One region of the Undibacterium sp. SXout7W genome, then DNA from elsewhere that is predicted to be linked to it. Evidence: predicted binding sites of a transcription regulator. Region 1 holds the regulator's gene; each other region holds the start of a gene.
What was found. The regulator sigma-54, encoded in region 1, starts transcription at its own class of promoters, with help from an activator protein. The targets are predictions, from matches to a motif close to TGGCANGNAANCTGCTTT.

Region 1 (4,219 bases):
GAAAAAACTGAGCTGGTCAAATTCATCACCAGAGCCCGTGTCAAATATCTGGAAGGAAAAAAAGTCACCCAGGAACAGGAAGGTGAATTTTTATCTTATGACAGTAAAAACGATGTCTTCATCGGCACTAACTCCAGCAGCGGTCAACAAATTCCGGGCGGTGGTCGTATCAAGCTGACATTGCAACCAAAGCCAGAAAAACAGGTGAACTGAGATGACTGTGAACGACAGTACCCTGATCATTCAAGGCCTGCAAAAACGCTATGGTGCGAGGCAAGTGGTGCGCGATGTATCGCTGCAAGTAAAGAGCGGAGAAGTCGTTGGCCTGCTGGGTCCCAATGGTGCCGGTAAAACCACCTCGTTTTATATGATCGTCGGGCTGGTTCCTTCCGATGCCGGCGAGATACTCATCAATGGCACGGATATTTCTCACCTGCCGATCCACCAGCGCGCCACGCTGGGATTATCATATTTGCCGCAAGAAGCATCGGTATTCCGGAAATTATCTGTCGAAGATAACATTCGTGCGGTACTGGAATTGCAAAAAGACGAGCAAGGAAAATTTTTAAATAGTCGAGAAATCGACCAGCGTCTGAATAATTTGCTGGCTGATTTACAAATCGAAAAAATTCGTGAAAATCAGGCGTTGTCACTTTCCGGAGGCGAACGTCGCCGCGTGGAAATTGCCCGCGCACTGGCAACCAATCCACGTTTTGTGTTGCTGGATGAACCGTTTGCCGGCGTCGATCCGATTGCCGTGATTGAGATTCAACGTATCGTGGGGTTTCTCAAAGAACGTCGTATAGGTGTGCTGATCACTGACCACAATGTGCGTGAAACGCTGGGAATCTGCGATCACGCTTACATCATCAATCAAGGCGCAGTGCTGGCCAGCGGTAAGCCAGATGACATTATTCAAAATGAGTCAGTGCGTCGGGTCTATCTGGGAGAGCATTTCCGCATGTGACGGGAATCATCATGAAACAAAGCCTGCAACTACGTACCTCACAACATCTGGCACTGACGCCACAATTGCAGCAATCCATCCGATTACTGCAATTGTCGACGCTGGAGCTTCATCAGGAACTGGAAACTCTTCTGGTAGAGAATCCTTTGCTTGAACGTGTCGACGATCCACTCGACAACGCCGTACGCCTGCTGGCAGATGGCGCCATTTCCAGCAACAATACGAATGCCGATGCTGGCATGCAAACAACAGGCAATACAGACGAGCACGCGCCTGCTGCAAGTGATGCTGGTGGCGATGCCGATACGGCCCCGATCAATGATGCCGTCAGTGCCAGCGATAACGACTGGAGCTTTGATGACGTGCCTCAGGGCGGGCATTCATCTGAAGAAGACGAAGGCCGTTCACAACTGGAATCTGCTCACACGACACTGCATGAGCATTTACAGGAGCAGATGCGACTGAATCTGCGCGAGCCACGTGATCGGGCGCTGCTTGAACTGATTATCGATGCAATAGATGACAACGGTTATCTGATCGAAACGCTGGAAGAAATTCATGCCAGTTTGCCGCTGGAACTTGGTGTCGAACTGGAAGAACTCTCGTTTGCACTGTCCATGCTGCAAAGTTTTGATCCACCGGGTGTCGGTGCCCGTACACCTGCGGAATGTCTGGCATTGCAGATCAAACGCATGCCCAAAATCGCCTTTGTCACGCGTCGCCTGGCATTGCAGATTGTAGAAACACAACTCACTCTTTTCGCCCAGCGGGATTTCAACAAACTAAAAAAACTTCTCGATTGCGATGACGAAGATTTGCGCGAGGCCCAGACCGTGATACGCCAATGCAAACCACGTCCTGGTGCTGTATTTGCAGAAACGGATTCCGATTTCGTCGTACCCGATGTCATCGTCAAAAAATCAGGCAATGGCTGGCAAGTGTTACTGAATCAGGATGTCATGCCAAAGCTGCGCGTCAGCAGCATGTACGCCAACATCATGAAACAAAATCGTGGTGAAACCGGCATGGGTTCGCAATTGCAGGAGGCACGCTGGCTGATCAAAAATATGCGGCAACGTTTTGATACTATTTTGCGCGTTGCACAAGCGATAGTGGAAAGACAACGCAACTTTTTTACTCACGGTGCTGTTGCCATGCGCCCCCTTGTTTTGCGCGAAATAGCTGATACACTAGGATTACACGAGAGCACTATTTCTCGCGTAACGACTCAGAAATACATGCTGACGCCGCATGGGATGTTTGAGTTGAAGTATTTTTTCGGCAGCCATGTCGCGACGGAAACAGGAGGCGAAGCATCTTCCACCGCGATACGTGCACTCATCAAGCAGTTGATAGGAGCAGAAGACCAGAAAAGCCCACTCTCTGACAGTAAAATTGCAGACATGCTGGGTGAACAGGGCATGGTAATTGCCCGAAGGACAGTTGCCAAATACCGTGAAGCCCTCAAAATACCACCAGTCAGTTTGCGAAAATCTTTGTAAGTAGTCCTTGTAATCACGGTTTGAATTGCTATATATGATTTAGCTCAAAATAATTCCGATGAAATGAGCGCATCGTTATAGCAAGTAACATCACCATAGGAGCACAGTATGAATCTCACCATCAGTGGACATCACGTCGAAGTTACTCCTGCAATTCGTGAATATGTACATACCAAGCTGGAACGCATCCGGCGCCACTTCGACCAAGTCATTGATATTGCCGTTATTCTGACGGTCGATAAGCTCCGGGAGAAAGAAAAACGACATAAAGCGGACATTAACCTGCACATCAGCGGTAAAGATATCCACGTAGAAAGTCTGTCGCATGATCTGTATTCTGCCATTGATACCCTGATCGACAAACTTGATCGTCAGGTGATCAAACACAAAGATAAAATTCAGGACCATCAGCATGATGCCATCAAGCACATTCCTGATCCGGCCTCTGCCTCATAATTTCTGCGGTTAGGGAAGACTTAAAAAGGACGCAATATTGCGTCCTTTTTTGCGATCTCTGCAATCGCGTGACGAGGATGATCGTCAACGTTAGAATGTCTGTCTCTACACTACTCAACGGTATTTTTCATGAGCGAATACGTACACACCTCTATCCGGAACAAAATCGGCTTTATCATGCTGGATCGCCCGAAGGCACTGAACTCCTTATCGCTGGACATGGTACGTACAATCACTGAAAGTCTGTTGCAATGGCGAGACAATGACGAAGTGAATGCTGTCTTCATTTACAGCAGCAGTGAAAAAGCATTTTGCGCCGGTGGTGATATTCGTTTTTTCTACGATGTAGGTACAGCAACCCCGACAGGCGACAGTGCTTTGCTGGAAGATTTTTTCACTGAAGAATATGCGCTGAATCATGTCATTCATTTTTATCCGAAGCCGTATATTGCACTGATGAATGGCGTCGTCATGGGCGGTGGGATGGGTATTGCCCAGGCTGGTTCGGATTGTGGTCTGCGCATTGTGACTGAGCGTACCAAGATGGCGATGCCGGAGGTGAATATCGGTTTATTCCCTGACGTCGGCGGCGGCTATTTTCTGTCGCGCACGCCAGGACAAATTGGCACTTATCTGGGGCTGACGGGTGAAATCATCGGGGCAGCCGATGCGCTGTATGCTGGTCTGGCCGACGTGTTTATTCCGACAGCAGAGTTACCCGCCCTGATGCAACTGCTGGAAACCACCGATAGCACCAATCGCACCGATATCCGCCATACGATCCGCACATTTGCAGCGACATTTGCAGATCAGGCTGCGCCTGCGGACAGCAAACTGGCAGCGCAACGCAACGTGATTGACCAGCACTTCAGTGGCAATCAGGTGCAAGAGATTGCCCGCCGTCTGGAAAACGACAGCAATGCCTTTGGGCAGCAAACCCTGGCAATGATGCAAAAACGTTCTCCGTTGATGATGTGTGTCACGCTGGAACAATTACGTCGCGGTGCGACGTTGTCTGTCGCAGATGATTTGCGTATGGAACGCAATATGGTGCGACATTGCTTCCGTCATGGCGAAGTGCTGGAAGGCGTGCGTGCGCTGGTTGTGGATAAAGACAACACACCACAATGGTCACCCACCTCGCTGGCAGAAGTGACAAGTGAACAAGTTGCAGGTTTTTTCAGCCAGGTCTGGCCAGAGCATGCCCACCCCTTGCGTCATCTGAACTAAATCCAGCAACGCCATCTCACCCTGGAACATAACAAAAAGGGCATGTATTTCGCATACATGCCCT
Region 2 (4,219 bases), on a different contig from region 1:
TGGCGCACCTGCTGGTATGGCGATCAGTACCACAGGTGTGGTGACTTGGGCGACGCCTCTGGCCGGTAGCTATCCGGTGACCGTGGTGGTCAAGGACAGTAAAACTGGTTTGAGCAGTCAGGCCGTGTATACCGTTGTGATTGCTGCAGCGACTGCGCCAAAAGTATCGACGGCGAGTATTTCTGGTCAGGTTGGTGTTGCATTGTCCTTTACCGTGACTGCAACGTCAGCTAATCCAGTGACTTACAGTCTGACTGGTGCTCCAACTGGGATGGCCGTCAGCACTGCAGGTGTGGTCAGCTGGGCATCGCCTGTTGCCGGAACATATGCGGTGACCGTGGTCGCTAAAGATAGTAAAACTGGCCTAAGCGGGCAGGGCGTATATACCGTGACAGTAGTGGCTGCAGGGCTGACCGTCACTGCGCCGGCAATGACAGGTGTGGCTGGTAAAGCGATGTCAGGCAGTATCACGATTTCTGCTCCTGGAGCCACTGGTATTTCATTGTCTATCTCGAATGCCCCACTGGGCATGACATTTTCGATGAGCGGCTTAACTATTAATACCTACTGGGCCAGCCCTGTGACCGGTACTTATAGTATGGCAGTATCGGTAGTCGATTCGCTGGGTCGTAAAGCAAATGTGACTGTGCCAATTACCGTGACAGCTAAATAACGGGTAGCCCCCTTGTGGGGATTGCAGCAGAATCAAAAGCGACATCGGATGGTGTCGCTTTTGACTTTTGGAGCAAGGACGTTGAAGCCTGACTGCGGAGGGGCATTTGATTTGATCTGCGTCATACAGCAGTCATATACTTTTGATATGATTCTTCCTAGCTGCTGTACATGCAACCGATATGCCTGATGGTAGCGAGGTGTGCTTGGCTCTTACTCTCGAGAGCAAGCCCACCGACCAGACATAGATGCGCTCACTCTTACAACTGGAGTGAGCGCATTTTTATTTGTATGGCCTCTGCCTCTGTTGATGTTGATCCGGCTCCATATAGCCGCCGTATCTTGATCCACAGATATGTTTGTTGATGAGTCCCTGTCAGTGAAATACTGCGACGTGCCGTCTCATTTGATGCGGTGTTGGGCATGCCTGCCCGTTACTGCCCCTTGCTAATAATCTGTCAATGATCTGCCAGGCATTTTCTAATGCCGGCACGGCTGGTGTCGTTTTGTGTTCCTTCTTTCCTTTGGGTAATACGTTTTTCTTCTGTTGCACAATTTCAGGGCGAATGTCGCACTGAAAAAATGTTTGCAGCAAGGATTGCAGAAGCGAATGACATATTTTCACTGTTTTGGCTCATCGCCTTTTTTTTCTGGATGTACGTTCTGCCCAGAATGGTCTGTGGGGAGATCTAAGACGGGATTTTTTCACGGCAGAAGCATAATAAATACTCCCTGGTGTATTTATTAATCGCCTTTATTTACGTAGTCTATAAGGGTAAATAGCTACATACTCCCCATTTTTTCTATTTTTCTCAGATTATTTTTACTCCGCATTCCATGCTTTTGCTGGCTTGGCACGCTATCTGCTATCTCACTGATGAAGTCTTTGTAATCAACCATGATCAGGAGAAAACATGACACGTCGCATCGTTTTGAAAGCAACTGCACTTGCAGCAATCACACTGGCAACCTCTGGCCTGATGTCGCAGGCAATGGCGGCCGACACCATTAAAGTGGGTATTTTGCACTCCCTCTCCGGCACGATGGCGATTTCTGAAACCTCGCTCAAAGATGTGGCGCTGATGACCATTGATGAAATCAATGCCAAAGGCGGCGTAATGGGGAAAAAATTGGAAGCGGTGGTCGTTGATCCTGCCTCTAACTGGCCATTATTTGCAGAAAAGGCCCGTCAACTGGTCTCGCAGGACAAAGTCTCAGTCGTCTTTGGTTGCTGGACGTCCGTTTCCCGCAAATCCGTTTTACCGGTTTTTAAAGAATTGAACAGCCTGCTGTTTTATCCAGTGCAATACGAAGGTGAAGAGCTGGAAAAAAATGTTTTTTACACTGGCGCTGCACCGAACCAACAGGCGATTCCAGCAACGGAATACCTGATGTCCAAAGAGGGCGGTGGTGCCAAACGCTTTGTCTTACTGGGTACGGATTACGTCTACCCACGCACGACCAACAAAATTCTGCGCTCCTATTTGCATAGCAAAGGCGTCAAAGACAGCGATATCGACGAAGTTTATACACCGTTCGGTCATTCTGATTATCAAACCATCGTTGCTAATATCAAAAAATTTGCTGCCGGTGGCAAGACCGCTGTGATCTCCACAATTAATGGCGATTCAAATGTGCCGTTTTACAAAGAACTCGGCAATGCTGGCCTGAAAGCGACAGATGTGCCTGTGGTTGCTTTCTCTGTGGGTGAAGAAGAGTTGCGTGGTGTTGATACCAAACCATTGATTGGACATCTGGCCGCCTGGAACTACTTCCAGTCAGTGAAAAATCCTGTGAATACGGAATTCATCAAAAAGTGGAAAGACTATGCAGCCGCTAAAAAATTGCCAAACGCTGCCACCGTCGTCACCAACGATCCTATGGAAGCGACGTATGTCGGCATCTATATGTGGAAACAAGCTGTCGAAAAAGCCAAATCCACTGACACCGATAAAGTCATCGCCGCTATGGGTGGTCAGACCTTCAAGGCACCATCGGGTTTTGAGTTGATGATGGATAAAACCAATCATCATCTGCACAAACCAGTCATGATTGGCGAAATCAAGGCGGATGGACAATTCAGCGTTGTCTACAAAACCAAAACGCCAATCCGTGCTCAGCCCTGGAGCCCATACATCCCAGGCAACGAGTCCAAACAAAAACTGTAAATCTGTTGGTGACGGTCTGCTTGTGGTTGCTATGTTTTTCATCAAACGAATGGCATAGCGCGATAGGTCAGACCGATACATCAGATATCAGATATCAGATAAATCAGATAACGCTGGTTGTTGAAATTTTCTGAAATTTTCTGAAATATTTTTGCACAGGACTGGCAGCTCCTGATTGTTCTGACGGAGCTGCCGGGAGAGTTGCTGCCCCTTTTTATCGTTCCAGCACTATTCCCTTTTCGCTACTCTATCGCGTCTGCCACTTTATGATATGTCAAAAAATTGTAGGATTGATGGCCGCACTCTTGTTCAGTATCAACGCCCATGCGGCGCTGGATGCCAGCTTGCTCAAGGCGCTGGCTGGAGATGATCCGGATGCGCGGATAGTCGCTGTCAATGATATTGCAGCATCGGGTAATCAAGAAGCCACGCTTATTTTAAATGGTCTGAAAAACGAAACCCTGTATGCCAAAGACGATGCAGTCTTTTTACTGGAAGGTGATCAGGCGACCGCGTTGCTGGATGGACGGCACGGCCCCTTGCCTGATGGTGCGGAAGTGATCACCATCAATAATCGCTTGCGCGGTGCGCTCGATAGTGCACTCTCAGGGTTGAAATTATTTTCCGCAGAACGTGCAGTGCGCCTGAGTGCAGCAGTGGCATTGCAAAAAGAAGCAACGCCGGAACAGTTGCCTTTGCTGAACAAGGCCTATTTGAAAGAAAATGATCCCGAGATCAAATCGCTGTTACAAATGTTGATTGCCACAGCCAATCTGCAATCATCTGATCCAGCGTTGCGCAAAGCCGCAGTCAAAGCACTGGTCGATAGTCCGAACGCGAATCTCAAGCCAGTGTTGCAGAAAATGCTGGCGCAAAATCCGGATGGCAGTTACGGTGAGCCAGACGAAAGTATCAGAGTGGAAGCGGTTGCCACACTGAATGCGATTGATGCCCGTATTTCCCGGACCGAGTTCGTCGGCAATTTATTTTATGGCATATCGTTAGGCAGTGTTTTGTTGCTGGCTGCTTTAGGGCTGGCGATCACGTTTGGCCTGATGGGCATCATCAACATGGCACATGGCGAGTTGTTGATGATCGGTGCTTACACCACATATGCCTGCCAACTCCTGTTTCGTCATTTTTTCCCTGGTGCGCTGGATGCGTATTTATTGCTCGCATTACCTGCCGCGTTCACCGTTTCTGCACTTGTCGGCATCGTGCTGGAACGCACCGTGATTCGCTGGCTCTACGGTCGGCCATTGGAAACACTCTTGTGCACCTGGGGCATCAGCCTGGTACTGATGCAGGGCGTACGGTCAATTTTTGGTGCGCAGAACGTGGAAGTCGCTAATCCAGCCTGGATGTCGGGCGGTATCACC
Region 3 (4,219 bases), on a different contig from region 1:
AGACTCGCCATGGCTGGTGATGTCCAGACCTTCGCGTTCTTCATCTTCAGGTACACGCAGACCAACGACCAGATCAACCAGTTTGTAAGCGATAACCGATACGATCGCAGACCAGATAATCGTTGTGCCGACTGCTGTTGCCTGTGTTGTCACCTGATCAATAATAGAGTAAGGATCAGCGGACATTTTGTTTGTAACGTAGTCGAAAATACCTTGGCCGCCGAGAGAAGGAGAAGCGAATACACCTGTCAGCAATGCGCCCAGAATACCACCAACGCCATGTACACCGAATACGTCCAGAGAATCATCAGCACCGATCAGGCGTTTCAGACCGTTCACACCCCACAAGCAAACGATACCTGCCAGCAAGCCGATGATCAGAGCACCCATAGGGCCAACGAAACCGCAGGCTGGAGTGATAGCGACTAAACCTGCTACCGCGCCAGATGCACCACCCAACATGGAAGGCTTGCCTTTGGACATCCATTCACCAAATACCCAGGATACCGTTGCAGCCGCAGTCGCCAACAATGTATTCACGAAAGCCAGAGCCGCAACATCACCAGCTTCGAGTGCGGAACCCGCATTGAAACCGAACCAGCCCACCCACAACAGAGACGCACCGATCATTGTCATTGTCAGGGAATGTGGAGCCATTGCTTCTCTGCCGTAGCCAACACGCTTGCCAATCAGGAACGCACCAACCAGACCTGCAACCGCTGCGTTGATGTGTACGACCGTACCACCTGCGAAGTCCAGAGCGCCTTTTTGGAACAGGAAACCTGCTTTTGCTGTTTCAGTTGCCAATGTTGCCGCGTCTTTAATCGCATCAGGACCAGTCCAGAACCAGACCATGTGTGCCACTGGCAGGTAACTGAAAGTGAACCACAATACAACGAACAACAGTACTGCTGTGAATTTCGCACGTTCTGCAAACGCACCGATGATCAGACCGCATGTGATCGCAGCAAACGTTGCCTGGAATGCGACGTAGACAAACTCAGGAATCACGACGCCTTTACTGAAAGTCGCAGCCGTTGTGAACGATGCCTTGGCAGGGTCCCAGATACCGTTGAGGAAAGCCCGGTCAAACGAACCGATGAACTTGCCACCTTCAGTAAATGCCAGCGAATAGCCATAGATGCACCACAGGACGATGATCACAGCAAAGATCATGAATACCTGCATCAGAATCGACAGCATGTTTTTGGAACGAACCAGACCGCCGTAGAACAGCGCGAGACCCGGAATCGTCATCAGAATCACCAGCAATGTCGATACCATCATCCAGGCCGTATCGCCCTTGTTTGGTACAGGTGCCGGTGCAGCAGCAGCCGACGCTGCAGCAGGATCAGCGGCAACCGCTGGCGCTGCTGGTGCCGCCGGTGTTACTGCAGCGGATGCAGCAACAGGTGCCGAAGCTGGCGCAGGGGCAGCAGCCGTGACAGACGCTGCTGATGCCGCTTCTGCCTTGGCAGGTGCATCATCTGCTACGGCAACAGAAGTCATCCCTACGGATACCAGCAGCGCACTGGCTGCCAGCATCGTCTTAAATAGTTTTTTCATGTGAGCTCCCTGAATGCTGGTTAGAGTGCGTCGTTGCCGGTTTCACCGGTACGAATACGCACAACTTGTTGCAGGTCGTAGACAAAAATCTTGCCGTCGCCAATTTTTCCTGTGCGGGCGGCAGTTTCGATTGCCTCAATGGCGCGATCAACAATCGCATCATCAACGGCAGCTTCGATTTTTGTTTTTGGTAAAAAATCGACCACATATTCAGCACCACGATACAACTCAGTATGGCCCTTTTGACGACCAAAGCCTTTGACTTCGGTGACGGTAATCCCTTGCACGCCGATGGTGGATAAGGCTTCACGCACCTCATCGAGTTTGAAGGGTTTGATAATGGCGGTAATCAGTTTCATGCTAGCCTCTGACAATTAGAAGGTTTTCACTGCGGTCAGAACCGCTGTTGTTTTACCAGTAAATTTTCCTGCTGGTGTGACGTATAAATTCTTGTCAGCATTCGTTCCCAACGCTGCCAGACTGAACGTGATACCAAAGAATTCTTTAGAAACGCCGATTTTCCAGTCGGAATACGAATAAGCAGAATTGTTTTTGATGATCTGACGACCAACATGCAAATTCAACGTGTAGGCTTCCGGCAACTCGATATTTGCGCCCAGATCAATATAGCCACTGTTTTTGCTGTTCACAAAACCGAACAGATTCGTCACAGAATGCGAGTATTTCGCATACACAGGACCGTATCCTACCTGGCCATAAATTTCTGTTGTATTAGCATCAACAAAACCAGGGACTTTATTCAGGCCATTGGATGGATAGATATAGGACAGCACGCCGACGTCATATGAAACGTCCTTGACGATCTCGCCCTTTTTACCCGCATACAAATCCCACTCAACGTCACCGCTGCCGCCTGCATCTTTTGTCCACTTGATGGAAGACAACCATGTACCGGCATAGAAGCCGCTTGGGTTGTTCACATAATCAGCACCGCCTTGCAGCGCTGGATCCAGACGCGATTGTGAAATCGCGCGATAGCGGTATTCACTTGCAACACCAACGTTGAAGCTGACTTCGTTATCAGGTTTGGCATCTTCCGCATGAACAAGACTGCTGGCAAATGTTGTGGCAACTGCTGCTGCGAGTAATAATTTTTTCATTGCGATTCCCCTTTGAGATGAACACTTTAATAATAAAATACAAACCAAAAAAACCAAGTTCTCAGTACATTCAAGGTATTAACAGCACCTGATTGCACCCTGTATCAATGCGCGATTTTTGTTTTTACATCCTGGTAGTGCTTACATCGGTATTAGCAGGAGTCGTGCCAACTCTGAAAAAAATAGAAATAAACAATAAAAATATTGATACGTTCGTGCAGTTCTTCATAGATAAAAAGGCACTCTGCGGTGCCACAAGGTTTTCTATGGTTTCGTATGCGCCATCGCTGGTATGCGTTATGATTTCACCCATGTCTGGTCAGCAGACCATAGAAAAGCATTGCATGCCTCATTTTGATGCACCAATTTAATGCAGCACCAGATAAAGGCATACGATGATCTGCACCATTTTTAAGCGGAATGTCACTATGCTGACTCAGCAAACCCGAATAACGACGATGAATCGAGAACGATAATGGAAAAGCAAAATTTCTTTAATGATATGCAGGCAAAAATCAGTCAGGCACTGGAAAGCTCACCAGCCAAAGACCTGGAAAAAAATGTCAAAGCAATGATGAGCCAGGGATTCAGTAAACTCGATCTGGTCACCAGAGAAGAATTTGATATCCAGGCACAGATACTCGCCAAAACCCGCGCCAAACTCGACGCACTGGAAGCCCGCGTTGCCGCACTTGAAGCACAAATCAACAAATAATGAAGAACGGCATCGTCTTTTTTTCCAAAAAGAACGATGCTGAGGTGTGTAGAATATTTGATTCGTTATGAAAAGATCATGGAATGGCTGCTGTCAGAGCAGATCCCAGTAACAGCAAATACGACTTGTCAGTATTTTGGACTACTTCGTGACATAAAAATGACCCGCATGGCTGACGACAGAATGCAGATACAATCTAGTGAATTCTACAAACCAAAGTTAACCAGCTTTTTCTGATTATGCAGCCCCTCATCATCAATTTAGCACCTACCGGAATGGTTCCGACAAAGGAACAGACACCCTATGTTCCGCTTACTCCAGAAGAAATCTTTGCAGATGTCAGTTCCTGTATTGATCTTGGAGTGTCCATGGTGCATTTACACGCGCGCGACTTGCATGGCAGACCAACAGAAGATATTCGTACTTACCAGAATATTATTTCTTTAATACGAAACAAGCATCCCGAAGTCGTTATTATTACAACGACGAGTGGTCGAATTGTTCATGATGTGGAAAAACGTGCCAGTACTTTATATCTGGAAGAACAATACAAACCAGATATGGCCAGCCTGACATTAGGCTCGATGAATTTCTCTAAAGAGGCAAGTGTCAACTCACCCCAAACAATCTTGCGTTTGGCAGAAATCATGAAAGAGCGGGGAATTAAACCAGAGCTGGAAGTTTTTGATCTTGGCATGATTCACTTTGCCAAGATACTCATAGAAAAAAACTTAATTGAAGCTCCCTATTATTTTAATATTCTGCTTGGCAATCCAGGCACAGCTCAACTGAACTTATTGCATCTGGCGACCATCGT
Region 4 (4,219 bases), on a different contig from region 1:
GTGATGCGCCTTTTCCGGCTCCATGGCAAATAACAAGGGACGAGCCAGGGAGTAGAGTAATTTTTCGGACATGGTATCAGCGTAGTAAAGAGTAATCTAAGGGAGTATAGGTAAAAAATGCGGTGTTCCCGCTTATTTTAATTGTGGTGTTATTAAATACTGGGTGGGAGTATTTATTGTTTTTAAGTTGCTTCTGCGTTGCATCTGTCGTACTGATTTTATTCCTGTAGTGTTTGCCAGTAACCTTGCATCATGGCATCAAGAGGTCGGAAATTGGTTTTATAGGCCATTTTAGGACTGGCAGCAATCCAGTAACCGAGATACAGATAGGGCAGTAAAAGCTGTTTTGTCTGCCGGATTTGCCAGAGCACATTGTAGGTGCCATAAGAGGCGGATTCATCATCCGGATCATAAAATGTGTACACGGAAGATAAGCCGTCGGTCAGCACATCAATAATACTCACCATGCGCAGAATATCGTGCTCATCGCGAAATTCCACCAAGCGTGTATTGACTCTGCTCTGCAGTAAAAACTGCGCATATTGATCGCGACTGTCCTGATCCATGCCGCCACCTGCATGGCGTTTGCTCTGGTAGCGTTGATACAATTCGTAGTGCTCATGCACGTAGGTGAGTGGGCATACTTTGGCGCTGAGGTGCTGGTGTTTTTTTTCGGCACGGCGCTGACTACGGCTTTTCCGAAATTCATCGACTCTGACCCTGACTGGCGTACATGCCTGGCACGCATCACAATGTGGACGATAGATAAAGATGCCACTGCGCCGGAAGCCACTCTTGACCAGTTCAGAATACACATCGGCATTAATCAGATGCGCAGGCGTTGCGACCTGTGAGCGCGCCTGCAATCCCTCCAGATAGCTGCAGGGATAAGGCGCCGTGGCGTAAAACTGTATGCTGGCAAAAGGAAGGTCGTTAAGCTGGGTCACTGATCAATTGAGCGGTTTGAGGTCCATTCACTGATGGGCGGCAATTGCGTCGCCATCTGTATCCATTCAAGAAACGCCGTACGGGATATCGGTCTTGCCCCAAGTGATGCCAGGTGCGCGGTTTCTTGTTGGCAGTCTATCATTTTCACTCCGTGTTCACGTAAAAAATATACCAGATGCACCAGCGCTATCTTGGAGGCATCCGTGACTCTGGCAAACATGGATTCTCCGTAAAACATCTTGCCGATGCAAACACCATAAGCACCACCGACCAGTTTGCCATCGAGCCATACTTCTGACGAGTGGGCGTAGCCATCTTTATTTAGCCCACAATAGCCAGCGATAATTTCTTCTGATATCCAGGTGCCAGTTCCTTCCTTTCGCGGTGCTGCGCAGGCGCGCATGACATCTTCAAATGCTGAATCAAAGCGCACTTCCCAGTGTGGATTTTGGTTGATTTGCCGCAGCTTTTTTTTCAGGCTGTCGGCAACTTTCAGCTCAGCCGTGAATAACACCATGCGTGGATCGGTAGACCACCAGAGTATTGGTTGTCCTTCCGAAAACCACGGGAAAATTCCTTGTCTGTATGCCATCAGTAGTCGTGCGGGTGACAAATCTGCACCTGCAGCGAGCAATCCGGCCGCGCCATCTTCCTCGGTAAGCGCAGTATTCACATCCGGAAATTCGCTGTCAGCCTCCAGCCAGGGAATCGTCATATCCTATATCCTGTATGCACTAAAATAGCGCCACATTTTAGTGCGTGTGATGGAGGCATCAAAAAATAAAAAATAAAATTCATATAAAAATCAACGTCTTAAAAAATCGCACCAAATTGGAATATTTTTTGCTTTATCAGTGCATTACAAATAAATTTACGCACTTTTATTGGGAGATTGTTAGCATGAATGCACAAAACAGTAGCGCCGATGCTTTATTTATATTGCTAGGTGCCATTATGATTCTGGCGATGCACGCTGGCTTCGCATTTCTGGAGCTGGGCACGGTACGCAAAAAAAACCAAGTGAACGCATTGGTCAAGATTATCGTTGATTTTGCAGTGTCGACGATTGCTTACTTTTTTGTTGGTTACAGTGTTGCGTACGGCGTACAGTTTTACTCTGGTGCTGAGGTGTTGGTCGCAAAAAATGGCTTTGAGCTGGTCAAATTTTTCTTTTTATTAACGTTTGCGGCGGCGATTCCGGCCATTATTTCTGGTGGGATTGCTGAGCGAGCAAAGTTTTATCCACAGCTGATCGCTACTGCCGTATTGGTGGGGGTGTTATATCCGCTATTTGAAGGAATAGCCTGGAATCAGCGTTTTGGGATCCAGGCGTGGTTGAAAGCGGCTTTTTCTGAGGAATTTCATGATTTTGCCGGGTCAGTTGTGGTGCATGCGTTTGGCGGCTGGGTTGCCCTGCCTGCGGTTCTGCTGCTGGGTGCGCGACGCGGTCGTTATATGAAGAATGGCGCTATTGCTGCGCATCCGCCATCCAGTATCCCGTTTCTTGCATTGGGTGCCTGGATATTAACCGTGGGCTGGTTTGGTTTTAATGTGATGAGTGCTCAGACGCTGGATAAGATGAATGGCCTGGTGGCAATTAACTCCTTGATGGCGATGGTCGGTGGAACGCTGGTGGCATTGGTGATGGGGAAAAATGATCCCGGTTTTGTCTACAACGGACCTTTGGCTGGTCTGGTAGCCGTTTGCGCGGGCTCTGATCTGATGCATCCGCTGGGTGCGCTGGTGACGGGCGGTGTGGCTGGTGCTATTTTTGTCCTGATGTTTACCTGGACGCAAAATAAATGGAAAGTCGATGATGTGCTGGGTGTTTGGCCTTTGCATGGCTTATGTGGTGCCTGGGGTGGAATTGCCGCCGGTATTTTTGGGATGAAAGCCTTGGGGGGATTGGGTGGCGTGAGTTTGATGTCGCAGTTGCTGGGGACAGTGCTTGGTGTAGCGATTGCCTTTGGTGGTGGATATGTAATTTATGGCGTACTCAAGAAAACGGTTGGAATACGTCTTGATCCAGAGCAGGAATTTGAGGGGGCAGATTTGTCCATCCATAAAATTTCTTCTACTGCTGAGAGAGAAACCAGTTGGTAATAATTGAATGGAAGGTGTGCCATGAAATTGAGCTGGCAGATCAGTCAGTAATTTTTTGCCGATTATCAGCTGTGCGGGCAGTGCATTGATATTTATTGTCTTGCCGCTGCCAATCAAATCAAATCAAAACGCCGTGAAAACACGGCGTTTTGATTTTGTGGTGCTGTACCTATTTTTGGGCTTGTTTTTTTTATTTGGTTTGGCGATGTTGGCTAGTTTTTGTCGTTTGGGCGCATCGGTTTAAAAATATCGTGAGCATGTAGTTGATAGTGACCACCTTTTTGCACTTGCTTTAAGTCTTCAAAAAAATAACGCAGCGTATGGCTAACGGTAGGGAATGCAATGTCTTCCCATGGAATGTCTTTCTCCTTGAACAGGGCGACCTCCAAGCTTTCTGTGCCTGCCTTGTAATCAAGATCTAGCAGGGTGGCTCTGTAAAATAAATGCACTTGATGTACATGAGGCACATTGAGTATCGAAAATAATTCGTGCAGTGCGATATTGGCGCCAGCTTCTTCTTCCGTCTCCCGTTGAGCCGCCTGACTGGTGGTTTCATTGTTTTCCATGAATCCGGCGGGAAGCGTCCAGTAGCCATAGCGTGGCTCAATTGCGCGTTTACATAATAGAACCTGAACTTCTCCATCCACTTCCCATGCTGGAATCGAACCGATCACCATTTTCGGGTTTTGATAATGAATGGTGCCGCAGTTGGGGCAGACATGGCGTTCGCGCGTATCGTCTGCGGGAATCATTAACACAACCGGCGTGGCGCATTCCGAGCAAAATTTCATAGGTGATATAGGGGCTAGATAATCAATATCCAGAGTGTAACATCAGCTTGTGCGCCTGAGGTTTTCAGTCTTTCTGGATAAAAGAATTGCGCAGAGCAGCAAAAACATGTATAGTTTACTTCTTCAGACGCGGGGTGGAGCAGTCTGGCAGCTCGTCGGGCTCATAACCCGAAGGTCGTAGGTTCAAATCCTGCCCCCGCAACCAGTTTCAACTGAAAAAGCCACGTATCAGCGTGGCTTTTTCATTATTTGGCAATTTTATTTTTGATTGTCACGTAAAAACTGGACTACAATCTCGTATCTACTGATTTGACGGGTTGGGCATTGAGAGTAAATCTCGGCCGCGAAATTCCCTGATCTGCCCGCATGGCGGGTGT

Region 2: a site for sigma-54 is predicted at 1,525-1,542, ahead of urtA (urea ABC transporter substrate-binding protein). Genes of this name have one in related genera too.
Region 3: a site for sigma-54 is predicted at 2,840-2,857, ahead of ACO0LB_RS03760 (TorF family putative porin). Genes of this name have one in related genera too.
Region 4: a site for sigma-54 is predicted at 1,781-1,798, ahead of ACO0LB_RS18440 (ammonium transporter). Genes of this name have one in related genera too.

The regions. Positions count from the first base shown of each region.
Region 1 covers NZ_JBMPPF010000009.1:112,713-116,931, forward strand. Annotated here, with positions in the region: gene lptA (lipopolysaccharide transport periplasmic protein LptA) at 1-213, shown strand, start outside; gene lptB (LPS export ABC transporter ATP-binding protein) at 215-967, shown strand; gene ACO0LB_RS10710 (RNA polymerase factor sigma-54) at 979-2,469, shown strand; gene hpf (ribosome hibernation-promoting factor, HPF/YfiA family) at 2,578-2,925, shown strand; gene ACO0LB_RS10720 (enoyl-CoA hydratase/isomerase family protein) at 3,055-4,155, shown strand.
Region 2 covers NZ_JBMPPF010000008.1:142,499-146,717, reverse strand. Annotated here, with positions in the region: gene ACO0LB_RS09895 (putative Ig domain-containing protein) at 1-673, shown strand, start outside; gene urtA (urea ABC transporter substrate-binding protein) at 1,587-2,840, shown strand; gene urtB (urea ABC transporter permease subunit UrtB) at 3,134-4,219, shown strand, end outside.
Region 3 covers NZ_JBMPPF010000002.1:315,195-319,413, reverse strand. Annotated here, with positions in the region: gene ACO0LB_RS03770 (ammonium transporter) at 1-1,509, opposite strand, end outside; gene ACO0LB_RS03765 (P-II family nitrogen regulator) at 1,587-1,925, opposite strand; gene ACO0LB_RS03760 (TorF family putative porin) at 1,941-2,687, opposite strand; gene ACO0LB_RS03755 (accessory factor UbiK family protein) at 3,163-3,402, shown strand; gene ACO0LB_RS03750 (3-keto-5-aminohexanoate cleavage protein) at 3,642-4,219, shown strand, end outside.
Region 4 covers NZ_JBMPPF010000023.1:40,665-44,883, forward strand. Annotated here, with positions in the region: gene ACO0LB_RS18425 (quinone-dependent dihydroorotate dehydrogenase) at 1-72, opposite strand, end outside; gene ACO0LB_RS18430 (arginyltransferase) at 219-947, opposite strand; gene aat (leucyl/phenylalanyl-tRNA--protein transferase) at 944-1,663, opposite strand; gene ACO0LB_RS18440 (ammonium transporter) at 1,849-3,051, shown strand; gene ACO0LB_RS18445 (NUDIX hydrolase) at 3,264-3,842, opposite strand; tRNA gene ACO0LB_RS18450 (tRNA-Met) at 3,971-4,047, shown strand.